One region of the Streptomyces sp. NPDC046261 genome, then DNA from elsewhere that is predicted to be linked to it. Evidence: riboswitches for the same ligand, from Rfam matches in the RefSeq annotation. Region 1 holds a riboswitch; the other holds the start of a gene.
The links. A riboswitch is a leader RNA that binds a small molecule or an ion and turns the genes downstream of it on or off. The one in region 1 is predicted to bind S-adenosylmethionine.
Positions count from the first base shown of each region.

Region 2: it holds a riboswitch for S-adenosylmethionine, as region 1 does, so the genes downstream of both, thrC (threonine synthase) here and ABZ956_RS10420 (aminotransferase class V-fold PLP-dependent enzyme) in region 1, are expected to answer to the same signal.

Region 1 is NZ_JBEYZU010000004.1:230,959-234,352, forward strand. Features, by position in the region: gene ABZ956_RS10410 (rhomboid family intramembrane serine protease) at 1-617, shown strand, start outside; gene ABZ956_RS10415 (Lrp/AsnC ligand binding domain-containing protein) at 614-895, shown strand; gene ABZ956_RS10420 (aminotransferase class V-fold PLP-dependent enzyme) at 918-2,276, opposite strand; SAM riboswitch class IV at 2,438-2,554, opposite strand; gene trpD (anthranilate phosphoribosyltransferase) at 2,616-3,394, opposite strand, start outside.
Region 2 is NZ_JBEYZU010000009.1:137,464-140,857, reverse strand. Features, by position in the region: gene ABZ956_RS18635 (MoaD/ThiS family protein) at 1-118, opposite strand, end outside; gene thrC (threonine synthase) at 170-1,462, opposite strand; SAM riboswitch class I at 1,480-1,622, opposite strand; gene ABZ956_RS18625 (glucosyl-3-phosphoglycerate synthase) at 1,785-2,732, shown strand; gene ABZ956_RS18620 (trehalose-6-phosphate synthase) at 2,774-3,394, shown strand, end outside.

The sequences.
Region 1 (3,394 bases):
GCATGAACGCCTCCTACGGCACCGGCCCCGGGCTGCTGTCCGCCCAGACCGCCTACTTCGAGCACTGGGGCGTCGTACCGCGCGAGCTGTGGCACGGCCCCCTGCTGGGTCTGTGCACCCCGCTCACGGCGCTCTTCGTCCACGGCAACTGGCTGCATCTGCTCGGCAACATGCTCTTCCTCTACGTCTTCGGCGCCATGACCGAGGCACGCATGGGCCGCTCCGCCTTCGCCTGCTGCTACCTCCTCACCGGCTACCTGGCCCTGCTCGGCTACGCGGTCGTGCACGCCCAGTCCGGCCGCACACTCGTCGGAGCGTCCGGCGCCATCTCCGGCGTGCTGGGAGCGTTCCTCTATCTCTTCCCCAGGGCGCGCGTCACCAGCCTCTTCCCCTTCCTCTTCTTCCTGCCGCTGCGCTTCCCCGCCTGGGCCGTACTGCTGTTCTGGTTCGTTCTGCAGTGGCTCGCCACGGGGACGGAGGCCGGCCGGCCAGGGGTCGCCTATCTGGCCCATGTCCTGGGCTTTTCGCTCGGCTTCGGCTTCGCCTGGGTCCATCGGACGGCTGCGGCTAGAGTGAAGGGCGCAGCCAGGTCCACCGAAGGAGACAAGCCGACGTGATCACTTCGATCGTGCTCATCAAGACCGACGTGGACCGGATCCCCGAGATCGCCGAGAAGATCGCCGCGCTGGAGGGCGTCAGCGAGGTCTACTCCGTCACCGGAGCGCACGACCTGATCGCGATGGTGCGGGTGGCCCGGCACGACGACCTCGCGGACGTGATCCCGGGCCGGATCAGCAAGGTGCCCGGCGTGGCCTCGACCGAGACGCACATCGCCTTCCGCACCTACTCGCAGCACGACCTGGAAGCGGCCTTCGCCATCGGCCTGGACAACTGACCCCACCGGTGGGGCGCGCAGGTCAGGCCGAGGTGTCGGGCACGCAGCGGCCGCCCTCGGTGCGGTAGATCCACCGCGCGCCGTTGGCCACCAGCTCCCCCACGGCCCGTACGAACCGCTCGACGTGCTCGTCGGGGGTGCCGGCGCCGAAGCTGACCCGGATGGCGTTGAGCGACTGCCCCTCGTCGGGGGCGCCGCACTCCCCCGGCGCGTCCGGCTCGCCGCCCAGCAGGGTCCGTACCAGCGGGTGGGCGCAGAACAGCCCGTCGCGGACCCCGATGCCGTACTCGGCCGACAGCGCGGCCGCGAAGTGCGAGCTGTTCCAGCCGTCCACGACGAAGGAGATGACGCCCACGCGCGGGGCGTCCTCGCCGAACAGCGACAGCACCCGCACCCCGGGCACCGCGGCCAGGCCCGCCCGCACCCGGTCCACGAGGTGCCGTTCGCGCGCCACGAGCCGGTCGAAGCCGGCCTCGGTCAGCGCCCTGCAGGCGGCGGCCACCGCGTAGGCGCCGATGACGTTGGGCGAGCCCGCCTCGTGCCGGGCGGCGCTGTCGTGCCACTCCACGTCCACGCCGCCGTCCGCCCGGCGGGCCACCGCGCGGCTCGCGCCGCCGCCCGCCAGATACGGCTCGGCGCCCCGCAGCCAGTCGGCGCGCCCGGCCAGGACGCCGGAGCCGAACGGCGCGTACAGCTTGTGGCCGGAGAAGGCGACCCAGTCGACGTCCAACCCGGCGATGTCCACGGGGTGGTGGGGGGCCAGTTGCGCGGCGTCCAGCACGATGCGCGCGCCGTGCGCGTGGGCGGCGGCCGCCAGCTCCCGCACGGGCCACAGCTCGCCCGTCACGTTGGAGGCCCCGGTCACACACACCAGGGCGGGCCCGTAGGGGTCGCGGTCGGCCAGCGCCCGCTCCAGCGTCCGCACGGCCTGGCCCGGGCTGCGCGGCGCGTCCAGGTAGGTGACCCGCGCGCCGCGCCAGGGCAGCAGGGCGGCGTGGTGCTCGGTCTCGAAGACGAACACCCGGCAACCGGCGGGCAGTACGGCCGCCAGCAGGTTGAGCGAGTCGGTGGTGGAGCGGGTGAAGACGACCTGGTCGCCCTCGCGGCAGCCGAGGAAGTCGGCGACGGCCGCCCGGCTGTTCTCGAACAGGTCGGTGGACAGCTGCGAGAGGTACCCGGCGCCCCGGTGCACGCTGCCGTAGTAGGGCGCGTACGCGGCGACGTCGTCCCACACCCGTTGCAGGGCGGGCGCGCTGGCCGCGTAGTCGAGCGCCGCGTACGTCACCTCGCCCCCGGTGACGAGCGGCACGCGGACGTCGGCGCCGAGGACGGGCAGCGGGGCGCAGAGCGAGGGATCGACGGCGAGGGTGACGACGGACATGGCGAAACTCCCGTAAGAGGCAGGCGAATTCCACCGCGCGGCCATGACGAGGGCGGGCGCGGGAAGGGAAGAAGGGTGCGCGGAAGAGGGGCTCTTCGAGCCCTAGCGCATTCGCTGAATCACGGAAAGATCTCCCTCGACAACCAGGACCCCTGGTGAGGGATCCGCGCTTGCCGCAGACCTCACTGCCTGCGGCCTGGTCATCACCCGGGGCACCCCGCCACGGAAGGAGGGTTGCCGGACAGCAAGCCGGGGCCGTATCGCTGTCGCTCGTGACCTGGCCAGGAGTATGGCACACACGGATCGCCCCGCGGAACCGTCGTCCCGCGGGGCGAGACGTCAGGCGTTGCTGGCCGCCACCCACCGCTCCAGCGCCCGCCGCGCCGACCCGGAGTCGATCGCCTGGGCGGCCCGCTCCATCGCGGCCCGGATCTGCTCGGCGAGCGGGGCGTCCGTCGGCTCCAACGCCACCAGCGCGGCGGCCGAGTTCAGCAGCACCGCGTCACGCACCGGGCCCTTCTCGCCGGCCAGCAGGCGCCGCGCCACGTCCGCGTTGTACGAGGCGTCGGCGCCCCGCAGCGCCTCCACCGGCACCAGCTCGATGCCCACGTCCCGCGGGTCGAAGCGCTCCTCGCGCACCGCGCCGTCCCGCACGATCCACACCCGCGAGGTCGCCGTGGTGGTCAGCTCGTCCAGCCCGTCGTCGCCGCGGAAGACCAGCGCCGAGGAGCCGCGCTCGGCCAGCACGCCGGCCAGGATCGGCGCCATCCGGGCGTCGGCCACGCCGGTGGCCTGGGCGCGCACCCGGGCGGGGTTGGTCAGCGGGCCCAGCACGTTGAAGGTCGTACGGATGCCCAGCTCGCGGCGGGCGGCCGCCACGTGCCGCAGCGCGGGGTGGAACTTCACGGCGAAGCAGAAGGTGATGCCCGCCTCCTGCGCCACCTCCACCACCCGGCGCGGGGTGAGGTCCAGATTGACCCCGAGCTTCTCCAGCACGTCGGAGGCGCCGCTGGCGGAGGACGCCGCGCGGTTGCCGTGCTTGACGACCTTGGCGCCGGTGCCGGCGACGACGATCGAGGACATGGTGGAGATGTTGACGGTCTTGGCGCCGTCGCCAC
Region 2 (3,394 bases), on a different contig from region 1:
GGTGGTCGGCCTCCAGGGACGCGATGACCTCGGCGAGGGTGGCGCCCTCGGCGCTGACCTCGGCCCGGCCGGAGGTGTAGGTGCGAAGGATGGTGGGGATACGGACGCTGACGCTCATGGGATCACCTCTGGTGAAAGCTGGGGGACGTGGGAACGAAGTCGTGTGCTGTCAGCGGCCGGCGAGGCCGACGGCGCGGAACGCCTCCAGCGACGGCCGGATCGTCGCCGTCGGCCCCGCCGCCACCGCGTCGAGCGTCTTGAGCCCGTCCCCCGTGTTGAGCACGACCGTGGTCAGCGCCGGATCGAGCACCCCCGCCTCGATCAGCTTGCGGGTGACGCCCACCGTCACCCCGCCCGCCGTCTCCGCGAAGATGCCCTCCGTCCGGGCCAGCAGCCTGATGGCGTCGACGATCTCGGTGTCGGTGACGTCCTCGACGGCGCCGCCCGTCCGCCGTGCGATGTCGAGCACGTACGGTCCGTCCGCGGGGTTGCCGATGGCGAGGGACTTCGCGATGGTGTCCGGCTTCACCGGCCGTACGACCTCGTGCCCGTCCTTGAACGCCCGCGAGACCGGCGAGCAGCCCTCCGCCTGGGCGCCGAAGATCTTGTACGGGCGGTCCTCGACCAGCCCGAGCGCGATGAGCTCCCGGAGCCCCTTGTCGATCTTCGTCAGCTGGGAGCCCGAGGCGATCGGCACCACGATCTGGTCCGGCAGCCGCCAGCCCAGCTGCTCGCAGATCTCGTACGCGAGCGTCTTGGAGCCCTCGCCGTAGTACGGGCGCAGGTTGACGTTGACGAAGCCCCAGCCCTCGCCCAGCGGGTCGCCGATGAGCTCGGAGCAGAAGCGGTTGACGTCGTCGTAGGTGCCCTCGATGCCGACGAGGTCGCCGCCGTAGACCGCGGCCATGACGACCTTGCCGGCCTCCAGGTCGTGCGGGATGAACACGCAGGACTTCAGGCCCGCGCGGGCCGCCGCCGCGCCGACCGCGCCGGCGAGGTTGCCGGTGGAGGAGCAGGAGAGGGTGGTGAAGCCGAAGGCGCGGGCGGCCTCGACGGCGATGGCGACGACGCGGTCCTTGAAGGAGTGCGTGGGGTTGCCGGAGTCGTCCTTGACGTACAGGCCGCCGGTGACGCCCAGTTCGCGGGCGAGGTTGTCGGCCTTGACGAGCTTGGTGAAGCCGGGGTTGAGGTTCGGCTTGCCGGCGACGTCCGCGGGGACGGGCAGCAGCGGGGCGTACCGCCAGATGCTGGCGGGTCCGGCCTCGATGCGCCGGCGCAGCTCCTCCGGGTCGCCGGCGGGCAGTTCGTAGGCCACCTCGAGCGGCCCGAAGCAGACGGCGCAGGCGAAGACCGGACCGAGGTCGCAGCGCTCGCCGCACTCGCGGCAGGAGAGCGCCACGGCGGGACCGAAGGCGGGGGAGGCTACGGAAGTAGTAACGCTTTCAACGGCTTGCACAGCCATGGAGGCGAGGCCCTTTCTCCTCATCTTCCTCGCGGCGGACGTCACCACGAGACGGATTTGGCACCTTCCCCGCCGGGAGCCTCGCGTCGTGTGACCGAGACCGGCTGGAGGGTTGCCGGGGCTTCAACGGGCCGTGTCCCTCTGCCCCTCTGGATGAGCGGTATGGCACTGGGCGGGGCCCAGGCGTTTGTCCGCACGACGACCCCGACATAGGGCGGCCGTCCGCGTTGTTCAAGACTGTAACGGAAGGGATGGCCGCTTGAGAGGGCCGTCCGCACCGCGAGATGCGTCACAGGACGCGCAGACGCAAGGAGTGGCACACGTGCTGGAAGAGGTGGAGCGCTGGCTGGCCCGGCGGTCCTGGTCCGCGGCAGACCGCCCGCTCGACCGGCTCCTCGCCGCGAAGGCCGCAACCGGCACCACGGTCAGCGTCGTGCTGCCGGCGCTGAACGAGGAGGCCACGGTCGGGGCCATCGTGGCCACGATCCGCCGGGAGCTGATGTCCGAGGCCGTGCCGCTGGTGGACGAGCTGGTGGTGCTGGACTCCGGCTCGACGGACCGTACGGGCGAGGTCGCGGCGGCGGCCGGGGCGCGCGTGGTGCACCGCGACGACGTCCTGCCGCGGCTGCCCGCGCTGCCCGGCAAGGGCGAGGTGCTGTGGCGGTCGCTGCTGGCGACCACCGGTGACATCGTCTGCTTCATCGACGCGGACCTGAAGGACTTCTCCGCCGGCTTCGTCTCCGGCATCGTCGGCCCGCTGCTGACCGACCCCGACGTGCACTTCGTCAAGGGCATGTACGACCGTCCGCTGGGCGAGGTCTCCGGCCAGGGCGGCCGGGTGACCGAGCTGGTGGCGCGCCCGCTGCTGAACCTGCACTGGCCGCAGCTGGCGGGCTTCGTCCAGCCGCTGGGCGGCGAGTACGCGGCCCGCCGCTCGCTGCTGGAGCGACTGCCGTTCCCGGTGGGCTACGGCGTGGAGCTGGGCCTGCTGGTGGACGCGCTGCACACGGTGGGGCTGGACGCGCTGGCCCAGGTGGACGTCGGGGTGCGGGTGCACCGGCACCAGGACGGCCGCGCCCTGGGCCGTATGGCCGCCGCCATCTACCGCACCGCCCAGCTGCGGCTGGCGCGCGGCCATCTGGTGCGCCCGGCGCTCACCCAGTTCGAGCGCACGGAGCGGGGATTCGTGCCGCGCACGTACGCGGTGGACACCGAGGAGCGGCCGCCGATGGCCGGCATACCCGAGTACGCACGGCGGCGCGCCGCGTAAGCGTACGTTTGAGCGGTTCCCTCAGGGGCAAGGCTGCGGTCATGGTCGCTGAGCACACGCCGGACGTACCGATCGCCGCCGCGCCGATCGCCGCCGCGCCGATCGTCGTGGCCTCCAACCGGGGGCCCGTCTCGTACAAGCTGCGCGAGGACGGCTCGCTCGTGGCCGGGCGGGGCGGCGGCGGTCTGGTCTCCGGGCTGAGCGAGATCGGGCGGGACCCCGAGGGGGCGGCGGCCGTGTGGGTGTGTGCCGCGCTGGGCGCGGGCGACCGTGAGGCGGCCGGGCGCGCGGGCCGAAGACTCGCGGCGGCCGACACCGGCGGCCTCCAGGTGCGGATGCTGGACATCGCGCCGGAGACCTTCGCCGCCGCCTACAACGGCGTGGCCAATTCCGTGCTGTGGTTCGTCCACCACATGCTCTGGCAGACCCCGCTGGAGCCCTCCTTCGACGCCGGCTTCCGCGCCGAGTGGGCGGCGTACGAGGCGTACAACACCGCCTTCGCGGACGCGATCGCCGAGGAGGCCGCGGAGGGCGCCTCCGTACTGGTGCAGGACTACCACCTGACGCTCGTCCCGGGGCTGCTGCGCGAGCGCCGCCCGGACCTGCGGATCGGGCACTTCTCGCACACCCCCTGGGCCCCGCCGGACTACTACCGGCTGCTT